Linked DNA regions of Chloroflexus aurantiacus J-10-fl. The protein of the gene in region 1 binds, or shares a complex with, the protein of each later gene. Links are inferred from orthologs where the notes say so. Each region holds a gene or a part of one and is shown in the gene's direction. Other genes may lie near its edges. The genes, in order: mnmE and CAUR_RS18170.

Evidence for each region.
Region 2: the proteins of mnmE (region 1) and CAUR_RS18170 are in contact, whole or in part, in a solved structure (PDB 9HIP), measured with the Escherichia coli proteins. The link is inferred for Chloroflexus aurantiacus J-10-fl from one-to-one orthologs.

What each region holds. Positions count from the first base shown.
Region 1 is NC_010175.1:3,765,904-3,780,795, forward strand. The notes cover bases 5,555-8,398. They hold mnmE (tRNA uridine-5-carboxymethylaminomethyl(34) synthesis GTPase MnmE), read left to right. Parts: upstream 5,555-6,219; coding sequence 6,220-7,578; downstream 7,579-8,398. Other genes in these bases: CAUR_RS14805 (alpha/beta hydrolase), read right to left, coding at 5,555-6,210; CAUR_RS14815 (phosphoglycerate kinase), read left to right, coding at 7,633-8,398. Outside these bases: CAUR_RS14785 (response regulator), read left to right, coding at 1-69; CAUR_RS14790 (ATP-binding protein), read left to right, coding at 105-2,978; CAUR_RS14795 (GGDEF domain-containing response regulator), read left to right, coding at 2,971-4,554; CAUR_RS14800 (ATP-dependent Clp protease proteolytic subunit), read left to right, coding at 4,557-5,150; more of CAUR_RS14805, read right to left, coding at 5,125-5,554; more of CAUR_RS14815, read left to right, coding at 8,399-8,835; CAUR_RS14820 (golvesin C-terminal-like domain-containing protein), read right to left, coding at 8,997-10,343; CAUR_RS14825 (DUF3048 domain-containing protein), read right to left, coding at 10,598-11,758; CAUR_RS14830 (sensor histidine kinase), read left to right, coding at 12,421-14,892. UniProt on the Escherichia coli protein: Exhibits a very high intrinsic GTPase hydrolysis rate. Involved in the addition of a carboxymethylaminomethyl (cmnm) group at the wobble position (U34) of certain tRNAs, forming tRNA-cmnm(5)s(2)U34.
Region 2 is NC_010175.1:4,623,351-4,638,361, reverse strand. The notes cover bases 1-2,963. They hold CAUR_RS18170 (tRNA uridine-5-carboxymethylaminomethyl modification enzyme MnmG/GidA), read left to right. Parts: upstream 1-485; coding sequence 486-2,441; downstream 2,442-2,963. Other genes in these bases: CAUR_RS21310 (hypothetical protein), read left to right, coding at 2,781-2,939; CAUR_RS18175 (response regulator), read right to left, coding at 1-419. In the rest of the region: CAUR_RS18160 (HAMP domain-containing protein), read left to right, coding at 3,167-4,216; CAUR_RS18155 (STAS domain-containing protein), read left to right, coding at 4,213-5,154; CAUR_RS18145 (hypothetical protein), read left to right, coding at 5,889-6,278; CAUR_RS18140 (hypothetical protein), read right to left, coding at 6,356-6,532; CAUR_RS18135 (CHAT domain-containing protein), read left to right, coding at 6,857-7,681; CAUR_RS18130 (ATP-binding protein), read left to right, coding at 7,678-7,983; CAUR_RS18125 (tetratricopeptide repeat protein), read left to right, coding at 7,950-9,218; CAUR_RS18120 (DUF2237 family protein), read left to right, coding at 9,725-10,135; argC (N-acetyl-gamma-glutamyl-phosphate reductase), read left to right, coding at 10,510-11,511; CAUR_RS18110 (DNA methyltransferase), read left to right, coding at 11,557-12,798; CAUR_RS18105 (Bpu10I family restriction endonuclease), read left to right, coding at 12,971-13,705; CAUR_RS18100 (ABC transporter ATP-binding protein), read right to left, coding at 13,817-14,923; CAUR_RS18095 (LacI family DNA-binding transcriptional regulator), read right to left, coding at 14,978-15,011. UniProt on the Escherichia coli protein: NAD-binding protein involved in the addition of a carboxymethylaminomethyl (cmnm) group at the wobble position (U34) of certain tRNAs, forming tRNA-cmnm(5)s(2)U34.

The sequences.
Region 1 (14,892 bases):
GAAAAGCCATTTAATGTCTTTGAACTGGTCGATTACATTCAGTCTATTCTGAACGATGCGAAGACGTAGAGCGTTCTATAGACAGGAAGGTGGCAGGGCATATCGTGCAAGTGTCTGAGCGAGCGGTGTTACTGGCTATCTTGTGCCGGCAAATGTATCGCGCAACGTCACGCGATATGGTATGGCAGGTGCTGCTCGACGGCGCACGCAGTGTGGCAGCAGCCGACATGGCAGTCATTTATCAGTTAGACCCTGAAGCTGATCTGCTTCAACGATTTGTAGATCGTGGGACGACGGTCTTCCCGGATTACATTACGGTGCCGAACTATCTGCTACACGATTTACGCCTTTTGCGTCAACCGATCAGATTTATTCCAGATCAGCAATCGACCCCCCTGGCGCTGGCACTTACCTCTGCAATCTGGCCTGATCGACCACCGCGTGAGGTGGTGATTCTGCCGCTCATCGAGCAGGGGCGGCTGGAAGCAGTGTGTGTGTGCGGTTGGTTGTCACCGGTTTCTGATGAGGAGATCAGCGCATTGCAGTTTCTCGTCGATGATGCCACCTATGCACGGGCAATGCTGGCATCCACCGACAGGCGACAATCCGATCAAGGAGTAATCTCCGACGCGATCACCAACCTGACCCTGCTTTACACCCATACATTCGATCAATTGATTGAAGCAGCACTTGATCAGTTAGTGGTGATTGGCGAAGCCGCAGCGGGAGCGCTTTATCTGTACGATGATGAGGCGCAATCGTTGCGCTTGCAAAGCGTCAAAGTCAATGCTCTTGCTACGGCCTTTGCGCCTACGTTGCGTCAGTTGTGGCAAAACGATCTGGGGCGGCATTGCCAGGTGCTGGCCGAATCGCTGCTTGAGTCGAGTAACGAAGTCGTCTATCTGGTTGCCGATCCATCATCGTCACACGAGATTGCCCCTCTACACAGATTTCTTTGTGAGCATGCGATTGATGGCATTCTGTCGTTGACCATTGTCGCCGGAGGCTGGCAGGCCGGTGTTGTACAGTTGGTGCCGTGGCCAGGAAATGGTTTCAGTGAACGGCAATGGCAATGGTTGCGGTCACTGGTCAGACAGATCGGCGTGGCTATCGAGCATTCGCGCCTGTTTGAGCGTCTACGGGCTGAGCTGGATCACGCGCAGGCAGTGGTTGAAACAACGAATGATGGCATTGTGTTGATCAATGCCCGGCGCCGGGTGGTGATGGTTAATCGCCGTGCCTGCTATTTCTTCGGTGTTGCCGAGCACGATCTGAAAGGCCGGCCATATGACGATCTGTTGCAGGTCTTCAACCGGGTCTTCGCCCATCCTGCCCGCCTGGGATTGTGGCTCGGGCAACTGCTAGGTTCAGAAACCGACCGGGCAAATGAAGAGTTTCAGGTGGTCTGGCCACAGGTACGACGTTTGCAATGTTTCTCGGCTCCGGTTGTTGATCGCCGTGAACAGTACCTCGGACGTATCCTGATCTTTCGTGATGTGACTCGCGAGCGCGAAGTGGAGCAGATGAAAAATGAGTTTGTTTCCATGGTCTCCCACGAACTACGTACACCGCTCGCCAGTACTCAGGGTGCGCTCCAGTTGTTGTTGGGTGATAGTGAACGAGGTAAGTCCGGTCTGATTCGTGATATGTCGAGTGTCGAGCGTGACTTGCTACAACGGGCACTGACCAATACAAACCGCCTGTTGCGACTGGTGAATGATGTTCTGGATATTGCCAAAATTGAACGGGGGCAATTACAATTACAGCGCCATCCCGTCGCTCCCGAAGAGATCTGTCGGAACGCAATTGATGACCTGGCCAGTTTTGCCCGTCAGCAGCAGGTGACCATTTCACTCGACGTGCCGCCAAATCTTCCGTTGGTGGATGTTGATCGTGACCGGATCGTGCAGGTATTGGTGAACCTGCTCTCAAATGCGATCAAATTTTCACCGGCAGGGCAACAGGTTGTTGTGAGTGTTGCCCACGAGCAGGGGATGGTGCGTTTCAGTGTGCGTGACTGGGGGCCGGGTATTTCTCGAGCTGATCAACTTAAACTGTTTCAGAAGTTCCAGCAGCTTGATCAGTCGAAGAGTAACGTCAGGGGTGGCTCTGGTCTTGGTTTGGCTATCTCCAGGCAACTGGTTGAGCTGCACGGTGGTCGCATCTGGGTGGATAGCGATGTTGGTTTTGGCAGTACGTTCAGCTTTACGGTACCGCTGGCAGCGGTGCAGCGGATTGCGAGTGCCGATCAGCGTCCGCTCATCCTGATCGGTTCTGATGGTCATCCGTTAACAGATGTGCTGCACGCCCGGCTCATGGCAAAACCAGATTGGGAAGTTGTCATTACGCCTATCGCCGATCTGCAAACGACGTTGCCGGCACGTCAGCCGGCAGTGACCGTTCTGCTGCATCCTGTCAATGCCGAGGAGGTGATTGGACGACTACGCACTCTTGCACTCTACCAGTTGACCTCAATAATTATTGTTAGTGACGAGTCAGCGGTTAAACTGCCGAAAGACGTGGTTGTCTTTCCAGGAACGATTTCTGTAGATCAGCTTGTAGCAGAAATACATTATCAAACAACCAGGTATAAACCACTCATCATGGTTGTGGACGATGATCCGAATGTGCGTCCGGTATTAACGCGCCTTATCCAGCGCCATGGGATGCGTGTGCTGGCTGCGGGTGATGGTGAAGAGGCATTGGCCATCGTCCAACACGTTCGCCCACAAGCTATTCTGTTAGATTTGCGCATGCCCGGCCTGGATGGGTTTGAAGTGCTGCGCCGGTTGCAGGCCGATCAGGCGACAGCCTCGATTCCAGTAGTGGTGTTGACGGCAAACGATCTGGCGCCTGATGCACCTTCCCAGGCATTTGCGCTTGGTGCACGTGGTTTTCTCGAGAAGCCGGTCTCGGCTGAACGACTGATTGCCACGTTGACCTCCGTCATTCCAGCAGATGAGGGCAGTCATGAGTAAATTTTCTCCGGAGGTTGAACGGTTTATTCATCAGTATGTGTCACCTCTTACGTCGTTGCAGAGTGCTGTTGATCTCCTCGCACACCACTATGGACAGAGTACTGATCAGCGCCTCAACAATCTGGTCGCTTCATTACAGCGCTCAACCGTGCGTTTGCGCCAGTTTGCTCAGTTGCTGACAGAACATCTTCAACAAGAGGGCGACGACATCGTTGTCCGTGTCCCACGGGCCTGGTATTGGCAGGATCAGCACGCTGCACCATCTGCAGGCGCTCCACCGTCTGTATCGCTAGGGTCGGGTTCAGCAGTGCTGGTTGGCGGAGCAGCCCTCGATGATCTGGCTGATCTGCTCCACAATGCCGGCTGGCAGGTTGAACGGGTGTCATCATGCGCTGCCGGCCTGGATATCGCCCGTTACCGCCGTCCACGTTTGCTGGTCATTGCCGGCACCACTGCCGACATCGAGCCGGCCTTATGTGCGCAAATTGTGCATACCGATCCAGAGACACGCGGTGTGGTTGTGGCAATGGCCACCCGTGATCGGTCAGTCCGTCCTGTAACAGGCATTCCCTATATCGACCTGCAACAACCGCTGCTCGAGCAGCTCCATCGCCTGCTGTCAATGCATCACCAGGCCGGGCAGAGCGTACCGCGGATTTTGCTGGTTGATGATGAACTGGATATTCGGGTTATCCTTAGCCAGCAATTAACGGATGCCGGTTTTGTGGTGGTCACGGCCCCTGATGCGACAACGGCATTACGGCTGATGCATGAACAATTCTTCGACCTGGTCATCCTGGATCGACTACTGCCCGATAGTGATGGCTTAAACGTGCTACGGACAATTCGCTCGTCCGGTACGACACGCCTGATCCCGGTGATGCTGCTTTCAGCGGTGAGTTCGTTGGATGAGAAGGTACGCAGTCTGCAATTAGGTGCCGATGATTACGTGGTGAAACCATGTAGTGCGGCAGAACTGGCAGCACGTATTCGTTCGATCTTGCGCCGGAGCGAACGTGAGAGCAGTCTGAATCCAATTTCACGCTTACCCGGCAATACGACGATTGAACAGGTTATTCATGAGCGATTGGTCAAACAGGAACCTTTTGCGGTTGGCTATATCGATCTCGACAATTTTAAAGGGTATAATGATCATTACGGCTTCTTCAAAGGTGATGCAGTCATCTTACACGCTGCCCGTTTGTTGTCTGAGGTTGTCCACTGGCAGGGAACGCCTGACGATTTTCTGGGTCATTTAGGTGGTGATGATTTTGTGCTGGTTTCAACCCTCGAACGGGCGCAGCAGATCGCACAGGCAATGATCGAACGATTCGATGCTACTATTCCGTACTTCTATGCACCTGAGGATCGTCAGCGTGGTTATATTGTTGGACACGACCGTCAGGGACGACCGTGCCGATATCCACTGTTGAGTGTCTCGATTGCAATTGTACCGGTGACGCCGTCGCGCTATCAGCAGCCATACGAGATTGCAATGCGCGCAGCTATTGTGAAGCGACAGTCGAAATCGGTCACTGGGAGTTGTGTGATTGTCGATAATGAAGAAAGAGGATAGCAATGCCTTCTGTACCGGTACCAACGATTGTAGAACGCACGAGCCGTGGAGAGCGAAGCTGGGATATTTTTTCGCGCCTGCTGAAAGAGCGAGTGGTGTTGATCGGTGAACCTATCGACGATGAACTGGCTTCATCGGTGATCGCTCAGTTGCTGGTGTTGCAACAGCAAGACCCTGAACGCGATATCTGGATGTACATTAACAGTCCTGGTGGCGTTATCCGGGCCGGCCTGGCGATCTACGACACGATGCAACTGGTTACCCCCGATATTTGCACAGTGTGCGTAGGTCGTGCCGCGAGTATGGCGACTGTCTTGCTCTGTGCTGGCACGAAGGGGAAACGGTTTGCCCTGCCACACGCCACCATCCACTCGCATCCGGCGGGCGGTGGCGCCGAAGGGTATGCTCCCGATGTCCAGATTGCGGTCGATGAAATGCTGCGTCTGCAGCGGTTGCTGCGCGAGATCATGGCTAAACATTCCGGGCAACCCGTCGAGCGCCTTGAAGCCGATTTTAGTCGTGATTTCTATATGACCGCACCACAGGCGCTGGAGTACGGATTGATCGATGCTATTCTGACACCAAACCGGTCGTGAAGGCAGGTTGGTTTAGGTGTCGCGCGAGCCAGTCAACCGTGAGCGTAATGCATTCCAGGTCTATCGGGAGCGAGATATGACTGGCGAACGGCAAGAGATGATACTCAGCCCAGCCGGCTGCCAGCGCTGCAACTTCGGCTGCTGCGGCCGGCGGTACAATCGCGTCGCGTCCGGCATAGACCAGCAGGGTCGGTAATGGTGGCTCTCGCCGGGCCAGCGTGCGCAGGCTGTCGGGAAAGGCCAGGGCATCGAATAAATCCCAGGTACTGATCGTGGCCCGAATCCCACTGGTTTGCCACGCTCTGATCACATGATCAACAGCACCATCGCGGAAGAGGTGTAGCATGCGCAATTGCAGAATTGCCAGTGCTTCACGGATTTGCACCTGCCGGTATGCCCGTGCATCGAGTCGTAACCGTGGTGGTACTTCCCAGAGCGCCAGCGCATCCACGCGGGCGCCGTTCGCAACTGCCCGGGCCAGCACTGCGCCGCCGAGGCTCATTCCAATAGCTCCAACCTGAGTGTAGCGCTGGCGCAGCCAGTCAATCGGATCGGCAACACTGTCAACCATGTGTGGAAACGCCTGGGGCCGTGGACTCTCGCCGTGACCGTCGAGATCGATCAAGAGCGCGGCAGCGCCGTGCGCAATCAGTCTATCCACCAGGCGCCAGGCGTAAAAGGTCTTATCGCAGCCTGAACCATGGGTGACCAGCACCGCAGTCTTTGACCCACCGTGTGGTACGATGTGCAGTGCCGGTACCGGCCCATGGCGGGCGGGTAAATCGAGGCGTACAATCTGGCGATCCGGGTAACGTCCTGGCCGTAACTGTTGTTTTGGATCAAGTTGCCGTCGCCGGAGCGTGGCCAGCCCTATCTGACCAATGAATGCCGGTAATAGCAGGGCCAGATGGCTGCGCCATCCCGAAGCCGGCTGGCTCCAGGCCAGGGTCAGAAACGGTAATGCCAATCGGTTGCTCCAGCTCAACCCTCGCAGACCACTGAGATGGGCAACTGCGTTACCGAGTGTAATCAGCCGTAAAAAGGTATTAAGTAAACGCACAGAACCTCGATGAATGACACAATTGCTGCAATTGCCACACCACCCGGAGAAGGTGGCATTGGTATTATACGTCTGAGTGGGCCTGACGCTCAATCGATTGCGTTGCGCATTTTTCGCCCCGTGCGGCCAGGACGGTTGCGCAGTCATCGGGTGCGCTATGGGCACGTGATCGGGCCTGATGGCGAAGTGATCGACGAAGCATTGCTAACGCTGATGGCCGCTCCGCATAGCTTTACCCGTGAGGATGTCGTGGAAATCTCTTGCCATGGTGGGGCGCTTCCAGTCCAGTTGACGCTCGAAGCGGCCCTGGCTGCCGGTGCCCGCCTGGCGAATCCCGGTGAATTTACCTTACGGGCGTTCCTCAATGGTCGGATCGATCTGAGTCAGGCCGAAGCCACCCTCGACGTAATTCGGGCGCAGACGAGTGCCGGGCTGGCGATTGCCCAGGCGCAGTTGGGGGGCTGGCTGGCACGCGAAGTACGGGCTGCCCGCACAGCGATCCTTGAACCGCTGGCCTATATCACTGCGCTGATCGATTTTCCTGAAGAGGGGATTGAACCGCAGACGGTGGCCGGGCCAATTGAACAGGCACTGGCCACTGTCGAGCGCTTACTGGCCGGGGCCGATCAGGGCATGGTCTTGCGCAACGGCGCGCGCGTCGTGCTGGTTGGCCGCCCAAATGTTGGCAAGTCAAGCCTGCTTAATGCCCTGCTCCGGGTTGAACGCGCTATAGTTACCCCTATCCCCGGTACAACGCGCGACACCCTGGAAGAGATGGCAAATCTGGCGGGTGTACCGGTGGTGTTAATCGACACCGCCGGTATGCGCACCAGCACCGATCCGGTCGAACAGATTGGGGTGGAGCGAGCAGCAGCGGCGCTGGCCGGTGCCGACCTGGCCCTACTTGTCTTCGACTCATCACAACCGTTTACCCCCGAAGATGAAGCGATGCTGGTTGCCACTGCCGACCGACCGACCATCATTGTCTGGAACAAGTGCGATGATCCGGATGTACCGCCCCCACCCGCTCCGCCGCATCCGAAAGCGATGGCTGTGGTTGCCTGTTCGGCTCGCTATGGCCATGGGATCGATACGCTGGCTAAAACAATTGCCACGACCCTGCTCGGTGGTACATTACCGGCTGTTGGCGCAACGCATCTGGTCAGCAATCCGCGTCACCGGGCTGCCCTGCGGCGAGCCGCCGAGTTTCTGCGTGCAGCTCAAGAAACCCTGGCTGCCGGTGCGGCAACCGATCTCCTGGCAGCCGATTTAACCGGTGCTGCCAATGCGTTGGGTGAGATTACCGGCGAAACCGTGGGTGAAGATTTGCTCGACATGATCTTCAGCCGTTTTTGCATCGGCAAATAGCCCCTGTGTTACAATGACAGCGGGCCGTTATACCGCGAATAAGGAGGAACGCGCATGAACAAGAAGACCATCCGTGATGTGGATTGGGCCGGAAAACGTGCGCTGGTACGAGTTGATTTCAACGTGCCACTCGATGATCAGGGTCAGATTACCGATGATACCCGGATTCGGGCGGCATTACCGACCATTCGCTATCTGCTGGAACACGGTGCCAGTGTGGTCTTGATGTCGCACCTGGGGCGTCCGAAGGGTAAACCCAATCCGAAGTACAGTTTACGTCCGGTTGTTGAGCGTTTGTTTGAATTGCTGCCCGAAGCGAAAGAGGTCAAGAAGACCGAGGCGATCACCGGGCCGGCGGCTGAAGCGGCTGTGGCGATGCTGAAACCAGGGCAGGTCCTGGTACTCGAAAACACCCGCTTCGATCCCCGTGAAGAGCCAAACGATCCAGCGATGGCCGCTGAACTGGCGAAATTGGGTGATGTTTTCGTTAACGATGCCTTCGGCACCGCTCACCGGGCCAATGCCAGCACTGAGGGTGTAGCGCACTACCTGCCGGCAGTTGCCGGTTTTCTTATGGAAAAGGAACTGACGTACATCGGTGGCGCCCTGAATAATCCGCAGCGTCCATTCGTAACCGTCATCGGTGGTGCGAAAATCAGTGACAAGATCGGCGTGATCGAAAATCTGCTGGGTAAGGTCGATGCACTGCTCATTGGTGGTGGTATGGCCAACACCTTTCTGCTTGCCAAAGGGCTGAATGTTGGTGATTCGCTGGTCGAACCGGACAGTGTACCGGTGGCCCAGCAGTTGATGGCCCGTGCTGAAGAGCGGGGTGCCCGGCTGCTTTTGCCGGTTGACGTGGTGATTGCCGATGCGTTTAGTGCCGATGCCCAGCGCCAGGTTGTTGATGTAAGTGACATTCCTGCCGGCTGGCGTGTGCTCGATATTGGCCCCAAGACCATCGAACGATACAGTGCCGAGATTCGGGCTGCCCGCACGGTTATCTGGAATGGGCCAATGGGTGTCTTTGAACTAGAGCCGTTTGCCGTCGGTACACGCGCTATCGCCCAGGCAATGGCCGAAGCGGCTGCCAATGGCGCAATCACAATTGTTGGTGGTGGCGATAGTGTGGCCGCAGTGGAACAGGCCGGCCTGGCCGATAAGATGTCGCATGTGAGTACCGGCGGTGGTGCCTCACTTGAGTTACTTGAGGGACGAGTCTTACCCGGTGTGGCTGCGTTGCAAGATGCAGAGTAGTCTGGGTTAAGCAGGATCGTCTTCGGGTGACCTATGGACGTAGTTTGATCCATCCTACGCCCGCCGCTTTTTTGGTACGGGTTAAGCAGGATCGTCTTCGGGTGACCTATGGACGTAGTAGCACAGGCCAACGCCTGTGCTACTTTCCAATCTACCAGCGCCTATGGCACCGCTGTCGTATCTACAACTGCCGCAGTCTCCCACGACTCAACATTCCCTGCCCAATCGCGTGCACGAATCCGGAATTCAAACTGTTTGCCTTCATGGGGGCCAAACCAGGCACTCAAGTCGGTCGTGCCCAGTTTCCAATCCGTCCAGCCACCGTTCGGCAATAGCCGCACCTGTACGTCGTAACTGGCGATACCGGTCATGTCATCATTGCCGCCCCACTGGAGCTGAAAGCCATTGTCAACCCGTGAGATCGAAATAATCTGCGTATCAGGCGGTGTCGTGTCACTGCGCGGTTCCCAGGCAATAGCGTCGAAGCGCACTGCCAGGCCGCGATCATCGGTGAGATCGCTCAGAAAGACCTGGGGTACTTCATTGGTAACACCGCCAAAATAGTATGTGCCAAGCGAAGCCCATTGCCCGGCAGCGGCCCGTTGGTCGAGTGTTACTTCGGTGATTGCTCCGTCATGGCTGATCCGATAACGGGCACTGGTCGTTGCCGGATTGCCGCAGACCGGAATGTAGGCTTTTACTTCGTAGAACCCTGGACTGAGATCAGGCGCTTGCCAGCTTGCGGCAGTAGTGGCTTTTGTGGGATCGGTCGTCGAGTAGGTCCATTGATGTTGCCCGTTTAAGCCACATGTCTCTTCATACCAGTCTTTGCCAACTGGATCAAAAGCGGAATCAGTATTATCGATGGTGGTTGCACCTTCTGGAGCAGTTACTGTCGGATCAGGATCATCGGTTATCTGCCCGGAGCTAACATCGATAGCTGAACCGGGGCCGGGGTCTTCGCCCAGCCAGAGAAATGTGACGTAGACATAATCGCTGCGGGTCATACCCAGGTCATCCCAGAAGGTACCATCAGCGATATCGATCCCATTCGGAAGTGTAATGCGTCGCCCCCACTCATCGCGTCCGCCGTTGTAGCCATGATAGTAGGCGGCTTCAGCCATCGGCATACCTACCGGTAAATCGCTGTACCGTCGGTTAGGATTCCAGTAATCATCGCGGGTGTTCCAGGGGCCGACATCCCAGACCGGTACGACCACTGAACGGCCATTATAGGTGAGACGAACTTTGAATTTGTCAGTACCTTTGGGCGAGAGAACACACCAGCACGGGAGAGCGACGAAGCGGTCGCGGGGTTGAATGATATGACCATTTGCGGTTCGGCGACCAACTAAACCTTCGCGGGTAGCGAAAATACGGTAGGTTGGTGCGAGGTTCGACTGCTGAGACGGTGAAGTCGTTGGGGCAGCCTGAACGTGGGCGATGGCTGTCGAAAGCATGACCAGCACAACGACAAGCAGGCCACGACGAACGATCCTTCCTCTCATAAATTGTTTCCTCCTTTGTGACGGCATACGGCTATTCGCCGGGCAGACGCGAGGCAGCCGTCATCGGGTGAGGTCCGCCGACGTCAGGGGCGCCATTGGTGCCTCGTAAACATTACTGTGGTTTGCGTCTGCCAGGGCGTCGCACAATGCGCAAACAGAGCGCAACAGTGGTAGATAGGAGTGCTGGCAACAGGGCCAGAGCACTGGCGACGCCCGCCTATCGCAGCCGAAGCAACAGGCTTCGGGGTGTAGCGTTATCGACCGCCTTCGACGGTCAGGTTGGCAAGGTCAGGTATGGCGGCAATCCAGACCGATCCGGGCGCGAGTGGTATTTCGTTCCCATTCGCGTCAACCAGATACAGTTGTGCATAGCCGGCTGCTTTCTGCCAGGTCGCTTCAATCATGCGACCGTCGCGGAAGATACGGGCCTGACCTTCACCGATCACATCTTGCTCGATACGACCCTTGGGATCGTTGGGGATAGGTCGTTCGGGCACTTCCAACACGACAACATTCTTAAACTGCAACTGATTACCGGTTGCTGCATCAACGTGTGGACGATTACCGCGGAAGTAGCGGTAGCTGTTCGTTGCCGGATCGTAGCTCCAGCCTACACTTGCCTCACGGTAAATGAAGAAGTAGCGCAATTCTTGTTGTGCAGGACGATCTTCCGGCGGAGCTTCGGGCGAGTAGGTAAACCCAATCTCTTCCAATCCTTCAACCGGACGATCATTCGCTGCGGCAAAAGCTGCGATGTTTTCACTGTTGGTGTAGAGGTTGTGGGGGGCGCTACGGTCGCGCGTGCGATAGAAATAGCGGCTGGCGTTGCTGCGCAATGCATCCATATTGATCAGTTCAATCGATGTTTCTGCCAGCAACAACCCTTCTGGCGATCCTCCGGCATGGACATACACTGCCCGTAGCCCTTTTGCCCATTCGACATAATATGGTCGAGCACTGCGTACCGGGCCAATGACCGGCATGTCGGGTGAAATGCCGGGAATAAAGATCGCCATATAGCGAGTAATCCCAAATTCGGCCAGTGCTTCAAAGACAATCGCAGCGCCATCCATACCGGTCTGCGGGTAGGCATTCGGATGGTTGTCATACATCACTGCGAAGGGCCGAGTAGTCACCGAACCACGTGGAACCGCCAGCGGTGCTGTTATCGGTTCAGGTGAGGGTGTTGGTTCAGGGGTAGCGGTTGGTTCAGGAGTAGCAGTAGCTGCGGGTGTTGCCGTAGGCGGTAGTGTTGGAACGGTTGTTGGTTGTAGTGTATCCGTTGGTAATCGCGTCTCTAATGCGATGAGGGTTGGGAGTGGAGTAGCTGTTGGCGTATTCGCAACAGCCGATCCACACGCGCCGATGAGCACGATACTGAGCAACAGGGCTAGCGAAGAAAATCTGCTTATCATGTTCCTCTTTCCTTGTGCACCGCAGATCATGGCGGATAGCACGGGCGGCCTATTATACCATGGCTCTGCTATTCGGCAAGCAGCGATCCTTTTGGGTTGCATAGGTTTATCGCGGGAAGCTGTGGCAATTTTGCGCCAACGTCTGGAGGCTACCTGATCAATCCCGGCAGCACAGTGGAGAACTTATTTCATAAAAGCTGTGTGGTCGTGCCAGCCGACTACAGCACAGGCACCTGAACGCTGACCAATCACCAACGACAGTCTAGCCTGATCCCAGTTTGCCGGTATGGCAGCGCGGAGTGCTGATGACCATCGCTAGTGCCATCACGCGCTGGATTGGTTGCTTTGCTCGCTCATCAGGTGCGTGTCGCGTCGTTTGGCGTGCGGCAGCCACGCTGCCGCACAGCCGTGCTTCGTGCCAGGCGCGTATCACGCCGTTGACCCTGCTGGTCACGGTGATGATGTGTGTGCCTGTCACGATCTCAGTAATCAATCAATGAGATAACTTCCCCTTCAGCAGACCCTCGACAAACTCAGTGATACACGTGTTTTGTCATTTGGAAGGTGGAATCTAAGCCTGGGCAATATCCGTGCTGTTTACCCATAAACGCGGTACAATACCATCAAATGTTAAATGTTAGTTGTTGAATGGAGTGTCGATCATGAGAAAAACCGGACCTGTTGACATGCCGGAATGGTTAACCATTGTTGCAAAAATGATCGACGCCGAGCGATACTCCGATCTGACTGCTGCTGCCATTGATGTGCTGACCTCGATGTTACCCGGCTATCAGGTAGACATCAAATGGTCGTTCCAGAGTGAGTTCCAGGATGAATCAGATGCTCTTGTCCATCGTTTGGGGCAGGGTGAAACGTTTGCCCGGCTTGTGATCCGACCTGCTGATCTAACCGATGCCGATCTGGTGATCTTGCAATCAGTTGAGCAATTAATTATTGCCGGTTATGAGCGTATACGGCAACGGATCGAACGGCAGGGTTGGCGTCGCCGCCTTCAGCTTGAAGTCGACGCTTTGCGCGATACACCCCAGCCTGATCTTATTTGTCAGCAGATGGCGCAACTGCTGAGTGATCTGGTCGGGCTTCCGCTCACCATTGGTCTGGCGACACCGATCCAGCAGAGTGTTTGGCTTCAGCAGATTGTGCATTACGCAGTACAACCAAACCACTATGCCAGTTTTGAACAACGGTGTTGGACGGTGGAGACCGATCTGAGCAGCATGGTGATCAAGCTAAGCATGCCATTAAGCTCAGCCGCATACCTGGAAGATTGTGCACGTTATAATGTGCGCCCACATGCGGCGTGGCAGGCGTCGCCCCCCACCTTCTGGTCAGGTGCACCTGTTCGTTTTGGTGGTAAAACCTTTGGTGTCATTTATGGCTATACATTTGCCTCCGAACCTCTGAATGAAACCCAACAGCAGATGATCGCAGAAGCGCTTGAGCTGGCTGCCCGCTTACTGCGTATGCCCCTCCTGCAACGTGAAGCCGATCTTGCCAACCAGCAATGCAACATCTGGCAAAACCTTGTCGCTACCAGTGTACAGCTCCTTGACACTGATCAGGCATTGCAGACGATGCTTGCTCTCAGTTGTCAGTTGCTGGCGGTAGACGGTGGTGGTCTGTTCATTTTCGACGAACAGCACAATGAGCTGGTGTTTCGCTACGCGGTTGGGCCGCAAGCGTACCGGTTGGTGGGGATGCGTTTGCCGATGACGCACGGCATCATCGGTCAGTCATTCGTGCTGGGGAAGCCGGTAATTGTGAACGATGCCAGTGATGATGTGCGACGCAGTCGCGTCATTGATCGGGTAATTGGTTTGAAGTGCCATAACCTGATCACAGTACCATTTACGTCACCATCTGGTGTGCGTTTCTGTCTGCAATACATTAATCGTCAGGACGAAGTGCCGTTTACTGATACTGACATCGATGAGACACATGCTGTTGCCGCTCTGATGAGTCTGGTCATTGATCGTACCCGGCAAATTACCCAGATCGAAACCGGTATCGTCCAACAGGCACAAGACCTGGATCGAGATAATACCGATCTTCGCTCATTGCTGGCGCTCAATCACAGGTTGCTGGCAGAACAATTGCCTAATCAGCTCTTCCAATTAATTATCGACGCGATCACGAAGCGCATGCGGTTTCAATCGGCTGCGCTGTTTGTCAGTCAGCGTGAGCACGCCCTTCATTCGATGCTCGCGTGTGTAGCGACAACCGGTACGCTTAGTGGTGAATTTCCTGCCGGCTTGCGTCTGGCTATTGGTCGGTTAGATGCGCTGGTTAATGAGTGGGCATTTGGCGATACTTGCTTTCTGCTTAATCGCCGTAGTGCCAGTTTTGCCGCCCTATTCGATTTACCGCAACCAGTAGACGAACGACTGATAGATTTTGGTGCAATTCAATGGCAACCCGACGATTTGCTGGTGGTGCTCTTGCGCGCACCTGACCATCGGGTGCAGGGGGTCTTGCTCCTTGATCAACCACAGAGCGGTCAACGTCCGGCAATAGCCGATCTTCAGGCATTGACATTATATGCCGGTATTGCTGGCTCTGCTATTGATATAGCGCTTTTGCGCTATCGTCAACAGCGTAGCCTCGAACGACTGACGGCGCTGAATGGGCTGGGAATGGTGATCAATTCGCAGTCGCTCCCTCAGCCGCAGGTACTGGGTATGACTGCTCGCGGCATGTTAGAGATGGTAGAGGGGAACTGGGCGCAGATCATGTTGTTTGATGCCGAACACGATGAGTTGCACATTGATCAGACCATTGGTGTGAGTCCGCTAGGCAAGGATGTGATGCTGACCCTTGCCCGCCGGGCACTGCTTCATCGCCGACCGGTCTTCCGCTCGGCAACCACCGTAGCAATACCGCTCCGCAGCACTCAACAACTCATCGGCGTGATTGTTATCGGTGGTGAACACGCTCTCGAAGCGGCTGATATTGAGATGCTGATGTTGTATGCAAGCCAGACCGCAATTGCTATCGAGAGTATGCGCTTGCTCGGTGCAGTGCGTCGTGGACGTGATAATCTGGCGCGGGTGATGGCGGCGGTTGAGGATGGTCTTGTCTTATTTGGTGTTGACAGAACAGTTGTGGTTGCGAAT
Region 2 (15,011 bases), 860 kb from region 1 along the record:
GGTTGGGACATTGTTTGGGTTGCTCCTTCTGTATCGATTTTCGGTTGGGGTGGCGTCAGCACCGGCGCTTCCGGTAACATCCGCGCCTGAATCCGGGCCAGTAGTTCGCCAGTGCGGTATGGTTTGGCGACGTAATCGGTCGCGCCGGCGGCAAATGCACGCATCACGTCTTCTTCCAAACCGGCCTTACTGAGAACGATAACCGGTTGCAGTGCCGCCAGTCGCGGCAGGGCATCCCAGCCGGCCCCTTGTTCTGTGCGAACCTCTAACAGCACCAGATCAGGCTGCTCACGAACGCAGGTGTGCTCTGCCGATTGCAGAATATTGCTGGTCAAGACCCGATAACCGGCCTCTTGCAATTGCTCTTTCAATTTTGCCATGAAGGCAACATCATCGTCTATAATAAGGATGGTGCGCATATGATGATGAGTGATCAATAGCGAACGAACGTCTTCGCACGTTGCGTCATTATACCACGTCCGCCTATGCAAACACGTTACGATGTCATTGTGGTGGGTGCCGGCCACGCCGGATGTGAAGCCGCGCATGCTGCGGCCCGGTTGGGTTGCCGGACCCTGTTGTTGACTATTGATCTGGACAAGCTGGCCCATATGTCGTGTAATCCGAGCATTGGCGGGCCGGCGAAAGGCCATCTGGTGCGCGAGATCGATGCGCTGGGTGGTCTGATGGGTCGTATTACCGACCGTAGCGCAATTCAGATTCGGCTGCTCAATGAGAGTAAAGGGCCGGCGGTGCAATCGTTGCGGGCGCAGTGTGATAAGCGGCTGTACGCCCGCCTGATGAAAGAGACGCTTGAACGGGTGCCCAATCTCGATCTGCGCCAGGCGATGGTTGAACGGATCGCCCCACCGAACGCCGACACCCAATGTTTCACGGTGACGACCCACACGGGCTGGCGGTATCTGGCACCGGCAGTGATCCTGACCACCGGTACCTTTCTGCGGGGCCGGGCAATCACTGGTGAAGCGATGTGGGGTGCCGGTCGCGCCGGTGAAGCGCCGGCCATGGCGCTCAGTGAAGACCTGGCGGCACTCGGTTTTCCGCTGGTGCGCCTCAAGACGGGGACGCCACCGCGCCTTGCTGCGGCGACGATAGACTTCTCGCTGACCGAATTGCAACCCGGCAGTGACACACCGTTGTCGTTCGGCCACTACTATCCCGAACTTGGTGAAACAATTCCGCCCCCTGAATACCACGGCCCGCCAGCACCAGTCTACCCGCACCCACAGCTCGACGGCTGGCGACCGCAGTTACCCTGCTATCAGGTGCATACGACGCCCGAATTTCACGCAATCATCCGCGAAAACCTGCACCGTGCCCCCCTCTTCAGTGGGATCATTGAAGGCGTCGGGCCGCGTTATTGTCCGAGTATCGAAGATAAGATTGTGCGCTTCGCCGACAAGGAGCGGCACGGGCTGTTCCTGGAGCCGGAAGGCTGGACAACGTCAGAGGTCTATGTACAGGGGTGCAACACCTCGCTGCCTGAAGACGTACAGTGGGCAATGCTGCGTTCGATCCCGGCGTTACGCAATGTCGAATTAATGCGGATCGGCTACGCTATCGAGTACGATGCAGTCGCGACCGGTGAGATTACTGCCGACATGCAGACGCGCCGGCTACGTGGATTGTTCTTCGCCGGGCAGATCAACGGCACCACCGGCTACGAGGAGGCGGCAGCGCAGGGATTGATGGCAGGGATTAATGCGGCCCACTATGTGCAGGGTAAGCCGCCGGTGATTTTGGGGCGAGCCGAAGCGTACATTGGTGTCTTGATCGATGACCTGACCACCAAAGAGATTCGTGAGCCGTACCGCATGTTTACCTCGCGGGCTGAGTATCGGCTGCTACTGCGTGGAGATAACGCCGATCTGCGCCTGACGCCACTGGCGTATCGGCTTGGACTGGTTGACGGTGAGCGGGCAGCGGTCGTGGAAGCGCGACGACAGCAGACCGAGCATGCATTGCAGCAGATGCGTGAACGTCGCATCTTCCCTTCAGCAGCGGTTAATGCCAGCCTGGAAGCACACGGGATCAAGCCGATCAGTCAACCGGTTACCGTTGCCGAAGTTCTGGCCCGACCCGAAGTCCGGTACACACAATTGCGCGATGCACTTCCTGACTTACCGGCGCTCAGTGATGCGGTGATCGAGCAGGTGGAAATCGGTTGCAAATACAGCGGCTACATCGCCCGTCAGGAGCGTGAAGTGGCACGCATGCAGAAGATGGAGCATCGGCGGATTCCACCTGATTTTGACTACACCTCATTGCCGGGTTTACGTAATGAAGCCCGACAGGTGCTGATGCGTTTCCGTCCGGCGACGTTAGGCCAGGCCGGGCGGCTGGCCGGAATCAATCCGGCAGACGTAGCCATTATTCTGTTCGCGCTTGAGCGCCGGCAGGGAGATCAGGTGGCGAGATGATACCCTCCCCCTGACACCCCACCCGTGTCGTGCTATGCATTACCCACATGTCACCCTGCGTTAGGCCGGACTGCAAGCGCTCCCCGTGGCACGGGTGGCGTGGCGCAGGCTTCCAGCCTGCGTGCAAGCATCCTCGCCACTGCCGTCAGGTGCTGGTCGTGGCCGCTGGTGTGCAGGCATAAATCTATTGCAACAAACCGTCTACGGCAGGTAGCTCATGCATGCCTGACCAACTCGATGATCGAAGCGAGCACATCCAGCTCTCCTCCAGCTCTCCCGTGATCAGGATGGGTAACGGTGTACCACGCGCCGGATCGTGAGCACGGCTGGCGCGGCAGCATGGCTGCCGCACTCCAAACCTTGCGCCACGCGCATGAAGAGCGGGTACGGCAATCCATTCAGCATGTGATAGCACGGCTGGTGCAGCGCACTGCCACCGAGGCGGTCGCTCACAACAGCGCCAATAGCGATCATACCAGCCGATACGCACGTGGTTGACACCAGTTATGGGTAATGCATAGCGTGTCGTAGGAGTGGGAATTGCACCTCAGAGACACTGAAAACACAGAGATATTCTGAGTCCTTGCACTGGTGATCATTCCCGGCGCAGTGTGGTGAGGGAATTGCACCACAGAGCCACAGAGAACACAGAGATGTTCTGTATCCTTACGCTGGCGGTTATTCCCGGTGCAGTGTAGTGAGGAATTGCACCACAGAGACACTAAGTGAACAGAGATAGTGAATGTGAGCATTGTTTCCGTAAGGAACTGCTCAGCAATGTCGAGTCGCTGATCCGATCTTTACGTAATGCGCATGAACGCTACAGTCTGCTTCAAGTATCCGATCAAGATATGATTGTCCGCCAGACCGAAACCCTTCTGAGTCTGACGCAAGCATTGCAAGAACAGATACCCCCTGACGTCCAATCACTGACTGAAGCGCAAGCCGACGTCTTATACGAAACAATTGAGACGATTGAAGAGCAACGTGAACAATTCTCAGCCCAGGCAATGGAGTATATTGCGGACATGAAGGCGGCTACACAGCGCCAGATAGCCATCGAAGTGATGGCAACGTTTACCGGTATTGGGGTAGCGCTGGCAGGCATGGGGGTACTTACGCTGTTCCTGCTCTGGCTGATCGAGCGCTCGATTGTCCGCCCCTTGCGGCATCTCTCTGCTGCCGCAGCAGCGCTGGCCGAAGGGCGCTCTGATCAACCAATCACCATTACCAGTGAAGACGAAGTCGGTGCACTACAACGAGCGTTCAACCAAATGACCGACACAATCCGGCGGCAAACTCGCGATCTGGAACGGCTCTACCAGCAGGCAATTCAGTCCCGCGATGCAATCGAAGCCGCACACCGACAGGTGTCGGAACAACTGGCAATTATTCAGCAGCAACGCGATGCTATTCGCGAACTAAGCGTACCGGTGCTACCGATCAATCGCGACACCCTGGTGATGCCGCTGGTTGGAGCGCTTGATACGGCACGCTTGAGCCAGGTACAGGAGCAGGCGCTTGGACGGCTTGCCGCGACCGGCGCCCGTCGATTGTTACTCGACGTTACCGGTGTACCGGTGATCGATACCCAGATAGCGCAGGGGTTAATCCGGGTAGTACAGGCTGCACGCTTGCTTGGGGCACAGGTCGTCCTGGTCGGTATCCGCCCTGAAGTTGTGCAATCAATTGTTGGCCTTGGTGTGCATTTGAATGGTATTCGTTCGTTTAGTGACCTGCAGAGCGCTCTGAAATTGTCAGGAGATCAGGGATGATCCGCCTCACACAGCAACAGATCAACCACGGCGTTTTTGGCTTCCTTACCGGATTGGCCGTCATTGCACTTTTTCTTGCATTCTTTCCCGAACCACTATTGTCAACCATTGTGTCAGTGCTTGCAGGTCTGGTTATTAGCGGTGGCCTGTGGTTTGCCTACTGGCGTGGGTGGGAGCCGGCACGTCCATTGCTGATCATTCTACTCACGGTGATTGTCGCATTTGGAACCGATGAAATATTCATTGATGCACGATTCCATCATTTGCTCTACACTATTCCGGCACTGGCACTGGTGTTGACCAGTCCATTCTGGATTGCAGCAAGCGCACTAACACTACTGGTCACATTTGCTTACCGGGCGGGTGGTGGTCCCTATGTCAATCCTTTCGAGCTGGTAACGTTTGCGTTTATCGTCGGCGGCATGATCTTCAGTCGTTTGGCGATTGATAATGCTCAGCACCTGGAGGCGGCAAGACGCGAGGCAGAAGAAGCCCGTGCGTGGGCTGAACAACGGGAACACGAACTGGCTGCGCAGGCGGAAGAGCTGGCGCAACGTAACACCGAACAGCAACGGTTGCTCGAACTGGTATCCGTGCTTGAGACACCAACCATCACGCTGGCGGAGGGTGTGCTGATGGCCCCGATTGTGGGCGCACTCGATAGCCGACGTGCTCAGGCGCTAACGACGCGCCTGCTTCAAGAAGCCAATGCCCGGCGTGCCCGTCGTGTCATTCTCGACATCAGTGGGGTGAGCGCAGTTGACACCCAGGTTGCGCAGGCGCTGATCCAGACTGCGCGGGCGCTGCGTCTGCTCGGTTGCCAGGTGATCCTTACCGGTATTTCGGCCACGGTAGCAATGACGCTCACGCATCTGAATGTGGCTATGGAAGGTATGATAACGACCCGCTCGCCGCAAGAGGCGCTGGCAATGCAGTAGCAGCAACATCTGGAACGCGAGGGGGGCGCTGAGGTCATTGCACCACAGAGGCACTGAGAACACAGAGATGGCGGATGTATGCCTTGTTTCCGTTCGGTAGGGGCGCACGGCTGTGCGCCCCGATCCTGTTAACTTACAGAACATGCTCGTCCCTGGGAGCGCGAGCCTCCAGCTCACACGTAACAAGTTGCACATACGCCAAGAGCTATACAGCCGCTGTTATACACCAGCACTGCCCTGGGAGCGCGAGCCTCCAGCTCACACGTGATAAAATGTACATACCCTAAAGTCTCCTACATCCTATACCCTAATATCCTATATCCTATTTTCTCTATCCTATTTTCTCTGTCCTATTTTCTCTGTCCTATTTTCTCTGTCCTATTTTCTCTGTCCTATTTTCTCTGTCCTATTTTCTCTGTCCTATTTTCTCTGTCCTATTTTCTTCCCTCCCCTCACCACTTGCAGACTCCGCCATTTTGTGCTACATTAAAGGCCGTGCGGGCGTAGCTCAGGTGGTAGAGCATCTGCCTTCCAAGCAGATGGTCGCGCGTTCGAGTCGCGTCGCCCGCTCCACTGGCGAACTGTCCCACCTGTTGCGGTGGGATGTTTTATTTGCGGTGATAATCCGGTTGTCGATGTGCGACAACGGAATGAAGACGGACGGTGGTTCCCTCGTGTAGCAGGCACTTAATTTGACATAAAACTCTGTTCTATTCTCAATTGTGGAGGTTACAATGAACCGAACTCAGCAGAGCCGACTATTTCCAATCATTGTTGGTGGGTACGGCGTGCTGTGGGCAATCTTCGGGCTGATCGCTCTTGTTTTTGGCCTGATTAACCTATCAGGGCGTGGGATGGAGGGGCTGGCTGCACAGGTCGGGATTGTGTTCTTCGGTGTGCCTTCGCTGGTCTTCGCTACTCTGCTGCTGGTGTGTGCGGTTGGTCTCTGGCATGAACGACGCTGGGCGTTGATGATGGCGCTGCTGCTCGCGGTTATTCAGTTGCTGGTTGGTGTTTTGATCAGTTTCGTACCTGCTGAGATAGCGTATGCCGGTATCGCCGGCGCACTGATGGCCGCGGTAGCACTGTGGTATATCGTCAGACGGTTGCGGGCTGGTGGGTAGGATGCAGCACGCCCTCCTGGTCACGGGGATGCCGGATGTGTTCGTGACGATCATCGAGTCGGCCAGGCATGCATGAGCTACCTGCGCGTAGACGTTTGGTTGCCCCAGGTTCGTGCCTGCACACTATCCGACGACCACTTACCGGCTCCTGGCCCGGCGGCAATGTGCCGCCCCAGCCGTGCCAGCACGTGCTGGATGGAGTGCCGTACCCGCTCGTCATGCGCGTGTCGCGCGGTTTGGAGTGCGGCAGCCATGCTGCCGCGCCAGCCATGCTCACGATCCGGTGCGTGGTAGGCCGTTACCCATCCTGATCACGGGAGAGCAGGATGTGCTCGTTTCTTATTTCGCCCCACCACCACCCTGCACTGCGCCCCGTGATGTGATATACTTGTATTACTCGCTTCGTGTATCTCACTGTTGACATAACAACAACGATGCCTGCCGTCCTGACCCTTGAACTTACGCCGACCACCGATCAGTGTTACGAGCTGCGGTTGTAACTGGAGAGCGATGACCAACGTCATCGTCCACCTCAGACCTTCCCCTGTGGGCCGCTCGATGCCGATGCGCTGCGTGCCTTGCTGGGCAGTGACCCCGATGCCTACGGTGCAGCACTGTGCCAGGCGCTGTTTGCCGACCCGCAGGCGGTTGCCAAATACTGTGAGTTGCGGGCGGCAGCGCTGAATCGGAACAACAGCCGCGCCGTGTCGGTGCAGCTCATTGTGCCCGCTGCGTTACAGGGGTTGCGCTGGGAGTTGCTGCGCGACCCGGTGAGCGGGCAGCCGGTTGGGTGCGATGCTAACGTCTGGTGGTCGCGCTTGTTGCCGGTTGACCACACGATACCACTCCCACCTGCCCCGACCAGTGTCCGGCGGGTGTTGCTGGCAGTGGCCGACCCGGTTGATGTGGCGACCTATCGCCTGCCAGGGATTGACGCGGAATACACCGACCTGCTCCGCAGGGCACTGGCCGATTGGGAGACGTCAGTGATCAGCGCACATTGGGATGAGGTGCGGTACCAGTTGTACGCCGGCTACGATGTGCTGGTGCTGGTGGCCCACGGGACGCTGGTTGAGGGGCAGCCCTGGCTGTTCCTGGTCGACGAGCAGCAGCGGGTGGCACGGCGATCCGGTGCCGATCTGGTGGCGATGCTCAAGAGTCTTGGTGAGCGTTGCCCACGGCTGGTGGCGTTGATCAGTTGTGCCGGTGCCGGCGACGATGACCGACAGCCGTTGACGGCGCTGGGGCCGCTGTTGGCCCGCAGCGGCCCACCGGCAGTGATTGCCGCGTATGGTAATCTCTCACTGGCGACGGCTAAGCGCAGTACGGTCAGATTGACCGTGCCCTCAACGCCGCCCGCCTGGCCGCCCGCAATGATGACCGCTCCGACTGGTGGGCATTGACCCTGTTCAGCCGGTTGCGCAACAGCCGGCTCTGGGTGTCTGCGCCGGCCCACCAGCCCGACAGCGCACCGTTTATGGTAGCCTACCAGCGCAACCGACTCTTCCGGGGGCGGGATAAAGAGCTGGCCGACCTCGAACGATGGCTGTGCGGGGATGAGCAGGTGACGGTAGTGATCAATGGCATGGCCGGCGTGGGCAAGAGCCAACTGGCCAGCGAGTGTGCCTACCGGCTCCGTGACCACTTTCCCGGTGGGTCTTCTGGCTGTCGATGGCTAACCCTGAGGACATCCAGGCCCAGGTAGCACTCTGCGGCGGGCCTGAGGGGATGAACCTGCCCGGCTGGGACGGGTTAAGCCTGGAGGATCGGGTGGCTACCGTCAAACGGGCGTGGGCGATGCCGGTACGTCGCCTGCTCATCTTCGATAACCTGGAGGACAGGGAACTGCTGGCGCAGTGGCGGCCAAAAACCGGTGGTGGGCAGGTGCTGGTCACCAGCCGGCGCGGTGACTGGCGGGCAACTGATGGTGTCACCGAATTGCCGTTGCGTCCGCTGGATCGGTCGGCGAGCTATCAGGTCTTGCTGGGACCACGGGCGTATGAACAGGAACGACCGGTTGAGGCGTTGCTGGCCGATCCGCAGCAGCAGGCGGCTGCCGATGCGATCTGTGACGAACTGGGAGACCTGCCCCTGGCGCTGGCGCTGGCCGGTGCTTATCTGGCTGACAATCCCCGGCTGGCGCTGGCCGACTATCACCGGCGGTTGCAGGAATTGTTACTGGCCGACCCGGCGCTGACTGACGCGATGGCGGCTGAAGCTGGCCTGCCAACCAGATATCAGCGCGGCGTTGCTGCCGCACTGACCCTGAGCTATGCGCAGCTTACCCCAGAGAAGGATGCCGCAGCGCTCAGCCTGTTCCACCGGCTGGCCTGGCTGGCCTCGCTACCGATTCCAGAGGCGCTCCTGACCGCGCTGAGCGATGGTCAGGCCCCCGATCCGGCCCTGCGTCGGCTGCGGGCAGTTGGGCTGATCGACCGCCGCGAAGTACAGCTCCACCGCCTGATTGTTGCCTTTGGCCGTGAGCGTGATCCGGAACTGGCAGTGACTCTCAGTGACACTGTGACGGCAGTGCTGGCGGCGATGGATGACCAGGACCTGGATCGGATGCCGCTGGCGGGGACACCCTACCGGCCACATCTGGAGGAGCTGTGCTGGCATACGGATCGGCTGGCGGATGTGCTGGCGGCCCGGCTGCTTATGCAAACAGGCCGGTTGCTCGATATTCAGGGGGAGTACGCGGCAGCCCGCCCGCTGTTGGAACGGGCGCTGGCGATCCGAGAACGCAGCCTCGGCCCCGACCACCCCGATACGGCCACCAGCCTGAACAATCTGGCACTGTGCTTACAGGCGCAGGGGGCGTATGCAGAGGCCCGCCCGCTGTTGGAACGGGCGCTGGCGATCCGAGAACGCAGCCTCGGCCCCGACCACCCCGATACTCGCATCATCCGAAAAAATCTGACAGACCTGAACAAAGAGTAAGCAGAACTTGTTATCACATCCCTGGCGGTAATAGCTCTAGTGCAACATAGCATCCGATATGTTGCACTGAAATATACCCGACAGAACAGCCAGAAACCTGCGTTTGTAGAGTTACTGTTTCACTTTTTTTGGTGCCTTATCTTGAGCAGCGTAGGGCGAAACGCTAGAACCTAATCCCCGTGACCAGCACAGTCAGCGGTGGCCACGCGCTGGGTCGTGAGCACGGCTGGCGCGGCAGCATGGCTGCCGCACTCCAAACTTCGCGACACGTGCATAATGCGCGGGTAAGGCACCCAATCCGGCGTGCGCTGGCGACGGCAATGGTTGTCAGTTCTTCCCACAGCTTTTAGGAAATATGTTCTACAGCGCTGTTACCTGCTCTGCTATTGAACGACCGGCTGGTGGGCCACACGCACGCTGTTTGCTGGTACCATGAAGGAAACGAAGGTATTGCGATATTCACCCTAACCATACAGCAGATGCTCATTGTTATCCAGGAGTTGTTTATGTCAACAAATGGCAGGGAACCAGCAGCGGCTCGAAATGTGTTGGGTGGCCCGCTGGTACTGTGCAGTCAGCAACCGCTGACCGGTTTTTTCCGGACAGGCTGTTGTGACACCGGCCCGCACGACGCCGGTTTGCACGTCGTCTGTGCGCAGGTCACGGTGGAGTTTTTGCATTTTAGCCGTGCCCGTGGCAATGACCTGATCACGCCCCGACCCGAATATCGCTTTCCAGGGCTGAAGCCGGGTGATCGCTGGTGTCTCTGCGCGCTGCGCTGGCTGGAAGCCTATGAGGCCGGCGTTGCGCCGCCTGTGATCCTCGCGGCAACTCACGAAGCTGCGCTGACGGTGATTCCACGCGCAGTGCTGCTGGCACATGCGTTGGATGTGCAGGAAGACGCGGGCACGGTGTAGTCTGATCGCCGCGTTAACACATCTCTACCTTTCGGCTGATGCCGGTCTAACGGAGCTATGCTATGCTGTAAATGGCGCATCAGCAGAGAAGATGACCGTCCATCCGCCGGTTCTGTCCGGCTTGCGGCTGCGTGAAGCAGCGTGTGCGAGCGATGACTTCCCGTTGTGGATTGATGCGCCTTGGGGAAGCGTCACGCACAGATGTACGGTTGTCGGTGAGAGGAGCATGTGTATGTTTACCCGTTTTCTGAAGTTCTTGCGTCGGCTTGGCCAGATTCACCCGGCTGTGATCGCTATCGCGCCTGATCGCACGTGGTAGAGAGTACGGTACAATGAACGAGATGGTATTCGTTCATTGAACAAGGAGCGCACCAATGGCCCGTGTCGGTATCTATGGCGCAACCGGGTACACCGGGATTGAGCTGATCAAACTGCTCTCCCGCCACCCGGAGGTTGAGATAGGCTTTGCAACCGCTCGCTCTGCTGCCGGGCAGCGCCTGAGCGAGGTCTTTCCGATCCTGAGCGATCTGCGATTGACCGCGGTGGAGGAGGTCGATCCGGCGACGGTTGATCTCGTCTTTACCTGTCTCCCCCACAACACCCCCGATTTGATTCCCATCGTGCAACGAGCGCTGGCTGCGGGTGCCAGAGTGGTCGATTTCTCCGACACCTTTCGCATCAGTGATCCGCAGGTCTACGCTGCGCGGCGCGGAAAGGAACATCCGGCACCGGAGTTGCTCGCCCAGGCCGTGTATGGATTGCCTGAGCTGCATCGCGAGCGAATCCGGCAAGCGCGGTTGGTTGCCAATACCGGCTGTTACCCATTGACCGCCATTCTGCCGCTGGTGCCACTGGTGCGCGCCGATCTGCTCGCCGACTCGACGGTGATTGTTGATAGTAAGTCAGGCGTCTCTGGCGCCGGTCGCTCGCTGTCGCTCAAGACCCACTTCGGCGAAACCCACGAAACGTTCAGTGCCTACAATGTTGGGCGTGTCCATCGCCATCTGGCCGAAATGGAGCAGGAGACCGGCCTGCATATCATCTTCGCCCCCCATCTCCTGCCGGTCTTCCGTGGCATCCTTTCGACAATTTATGTCAACTTAAAGCCGGGGGTTGACGAGGCAACGCTGGCCGCAGTCTATGCCGATGCCTATGCGGCTGAGCCTTTCGTCCATGTCTTGCCGGGCGGACGGTTGCCGGAGCTGCGCCACGTGCAACACACGAATCACGTGGTGATCGGTTATCAGATGGTTGAGCCAGGGCGGGCGATTCTGGTGGCTGTGATCGATAATCTGGTGAAGGGGGCCGCCGGTCAGGCAGTGCAGAATATGAATTTGCTGCTGGGGTTTGCTGAGACGGTGGGGTTGATGGGGTAGGGGCAGGTTATATGTCTACCTGCCCTGTACAGCGACGCTGAAACTATGAAGACACCGATAGCATACCATCCACAACGGAGAGAGGTCCTGCCGTTCGATGCGCCACTCCCGCAAGAGGTTTTGAATATTGCTACCAGATCGCGAAAAAACCTTCTACCATGGCGTGGTCAGTTCTCCCCCCAACTCGTGGAGGTACTGTTGCAGTCATACGCTCCCCAGGGTGGAACGGTTCTCGATCCCTGCATGGGAAGTGGAACTGTGTTGTACGAAGCTGCTCATCTAGGGTCACCCGTTTACGGTATTGACGTTAATCCTGCGGCTTACGTACTTGCCCGGCTTTACGAGTGCTGCACACTGCCGGTGGCTGAACGATATAATCTTGTGCGTAACGCAGAAGACCTGCTCGCACGGGCGCATCCGAACGCTTTTGTGATGCCGTTGTTCAGACACCCTACTCATCAACAGATGCATAGTTTCGATTGGGTGCGGACAATTCCAGATGTTCAGATAAGAATTCTGCTCGACGCTCTTGTTGTCATGCTCAATGGGGATGCATCTGATGAGAATGCACTTCACCAGGCATGGACATCGGTCCGTCGCATTATTCTGAACCTACCTTACAGTAAGACGCCGATCAAAGCGCTATTTGGCGACGCTCGCCGAATAGACCTTCCCGACGAATCGGTTGATTTCGTACTCTCTTCGCCGCCCTACTTGAACGTGTTCAATTATCACCACAACGCCCGGACCGGTATCGAGGTACTCGGTTGGAATCCATTGGTTGCTGGACAATCAGAAATCGGTGCCAATCGGAAATTCAGGCAAAATCGTTTTTTAACGGTCGTCCAGTATTGTATTGATATAGCGCTCATGCTTGCCGAGATATGCCGTGTGGGCAGGAGAGCTGCTCGCATTATTCTTGTCCTCGGACGGGAGTCACGTGTGCAAAAGACCCCCTTTGCTAACGGTTACATTGTCGAGCAGATTGCGGTTCGTGCACTGGGCATGCATATCCATTTGAAGCAGGAACGTTTTTTCAGTAACAGATTTGGGCAACGAATCTATGAAGATATTCTCCATCTCACCCCGCCTTCGGATCGGAAACTACCCTCGCAAGACCTGCTCATCCAACAGGCACGTTCCATTGCCGGTGAGGTTCTGAATGAAGCGCTTGAGCGTACTCCCGCTGACCGGAGGATATTTCTCGCTGATGCAATAAACCGCCTTTCTGAGATACTTCCATCACCAGTGTTGGATCCAACGAGAATCAGAGAAGTACCGTTATGATGTATCCTGCTCCGCATGGCAATAAGTTACGTGCTCTTTTACAGAATGAAAAGTTACCATCTGGTGACAGAGATCGCATTGAACGAGCTATTAGTCGTTATCAGACATGGCGCCAAACTCTGATTAACTTACCTCGCGGTACCAGCGATGTTGTGAAAGAACAGTTCGCTTATTGAATGAATATCGGTTATTTCTTGATCTCGATATTGTATTTGATAGCGAAAATGACTTTTTGTACCGACAAAAAGGTCAGCTTAAGCTTGACAACACTGTTATTGAAGAGTTTTTGCCGGTTTTGGTATCGATAGCGTTTCCTGATTTTCCAGATACTCTCGATCTGGGAATGAAATCGTGCTTTGGCGCAATATATTTTACATCGACCGCAGGAATAATAAGCACATCACCCAAAGCAAGAATACGAACGAAGGATCATGACTTTACTATTTCCAGGCAAATGTACCTGAAAGCATCATTCGATCCTCGCTACGCTCAGGGGGTTGATCAACTTGAGGTGAACCTTGCTTATCTCTGTGCTGAATGTAAGACAAATCTGGATAAAACAATGTTTCAAGAAGCCTGTGCCACAGCGCATGATGTCAAAACGGTGGTTCCAGGCGCAAAATACCTGATCATTTGTGAATGGCTTGACATGATCCCGGTAAGTACAGCGGGTACAGACGTTGATGAAGTTCTTATTCTCCGTAAAGCCAGACGTTTGGGAGCGCAGACTCGTAGTCTCTTTGCGTCATATGCAGGACGTGTAGCCGGACGGGAGTTGTATGCCAGGTATCTCAACGATAATCCCTTCGCTGTGGATGTGTTCGAGCGATTTTTGACACATGTGAGGTTGCTCCTTGAAGACCGCAGTCCCGATGAACGTGATGTGCTTGAGCGCGGATGGTTTTAACGCAGTGTAGACACAAGAACTGCCCCGTCGGGCACAGAGGACTGTTGTGAGGTAGGGGCTGCGAGGTAGGGGCAGGGACAATCCCTGCCCCTACCAGATTCTTCAGTACAATTATGTCAACGCCTTCTCGGTTTCGCGGTCGAAGATGTGCATCTTCTCCATGTCGAAGACCACTTCGATGGTATGGCCGGTGCGAGCGTTCGAGCGCGGATCGAAGCGACCGATAAACTCTTTGCCGCTGTTCTCGACGTAGGCGTAGATTTCTGCTCCCATCGGCTCAACCACGTTAACCGCTGCGTGAACCTTCGCCCGTTCGTCAACACCACGGGGCACGAAATGCGCATCGTGCAGGTCTTCGGGGCGGATGCCGAAGTAGACGTTCTTGCCGATGTGGCTGCTGACGTGATCGAGCTTGCTTGCCGGCACCGGCAAGACGAAATCTTTGCCGACGACCACACTCACGCCGCCATCGGTGCGCTCCAGGCGCGCCTCGAAGAAGTTCATCGCCGGGCTGCCAATGAAGCCGGCCACAAACATGTTGGCCGGGTGGTCGTAGAGGTTCTGGGGTGTGTCGAGTTGCTGCAAGATACCATCACGCATGACGGCAATCCGTGACCCCATGGTCATCGCCTCGGTCTGGTCGTGGGTCACGTAGATGAAGGTGGTCTTGAGGCGCTGGTGGAGCTTGCTGATCTCGGCGCGGGTCTGCACGCGCAGCTTGGCGTCAAGGTTGGAGAGTGGCTCGTCCATTAAGAAGACGGCGGGATCGCGGACGATGGCGCGGCCCAACGCAACACGCTGGCGCTGACCACCCGAAAGCGCTTTGGGTTTGCGGTCGAGGAGGTGGCCGATGCTCAGCATCTCTGCCGCTTCCTTTACCCGGCGGTCGATTTCGGCTTTGGGAACGCGACGGAGTTTGAGACCGAAGGCCATGTTGTCGTAGACGCTCATGTGGGGGTAGAGCGCATACGACTGGAAGACCATCGCGATGTCGCGATCCTTGGGTGGAACGTCGGTCACATCACGGTCACCGATGAAGATGCGGCCCTCGGTGATCTCTTCCAGACCGGCCAGACAGCGGAGAGCGGTTGACTTTCCGCAGCCCGAAGGACCCACCAGCACCAGAAATTCACCGTCGGCAATGTCAAGGTCGAGATTCTTGAGCACGGTTACTTCGCCGAAGCGCTTCCAGACGTGGTCATACTTAATCGAGGCCATTTCCTGACTCCTTTTGTGAGGCGAGACGCCTCGCCACAAGAACCGATATATTCCTCAACCGGCTGCACGCACCGGCGCAGCGGTGGAG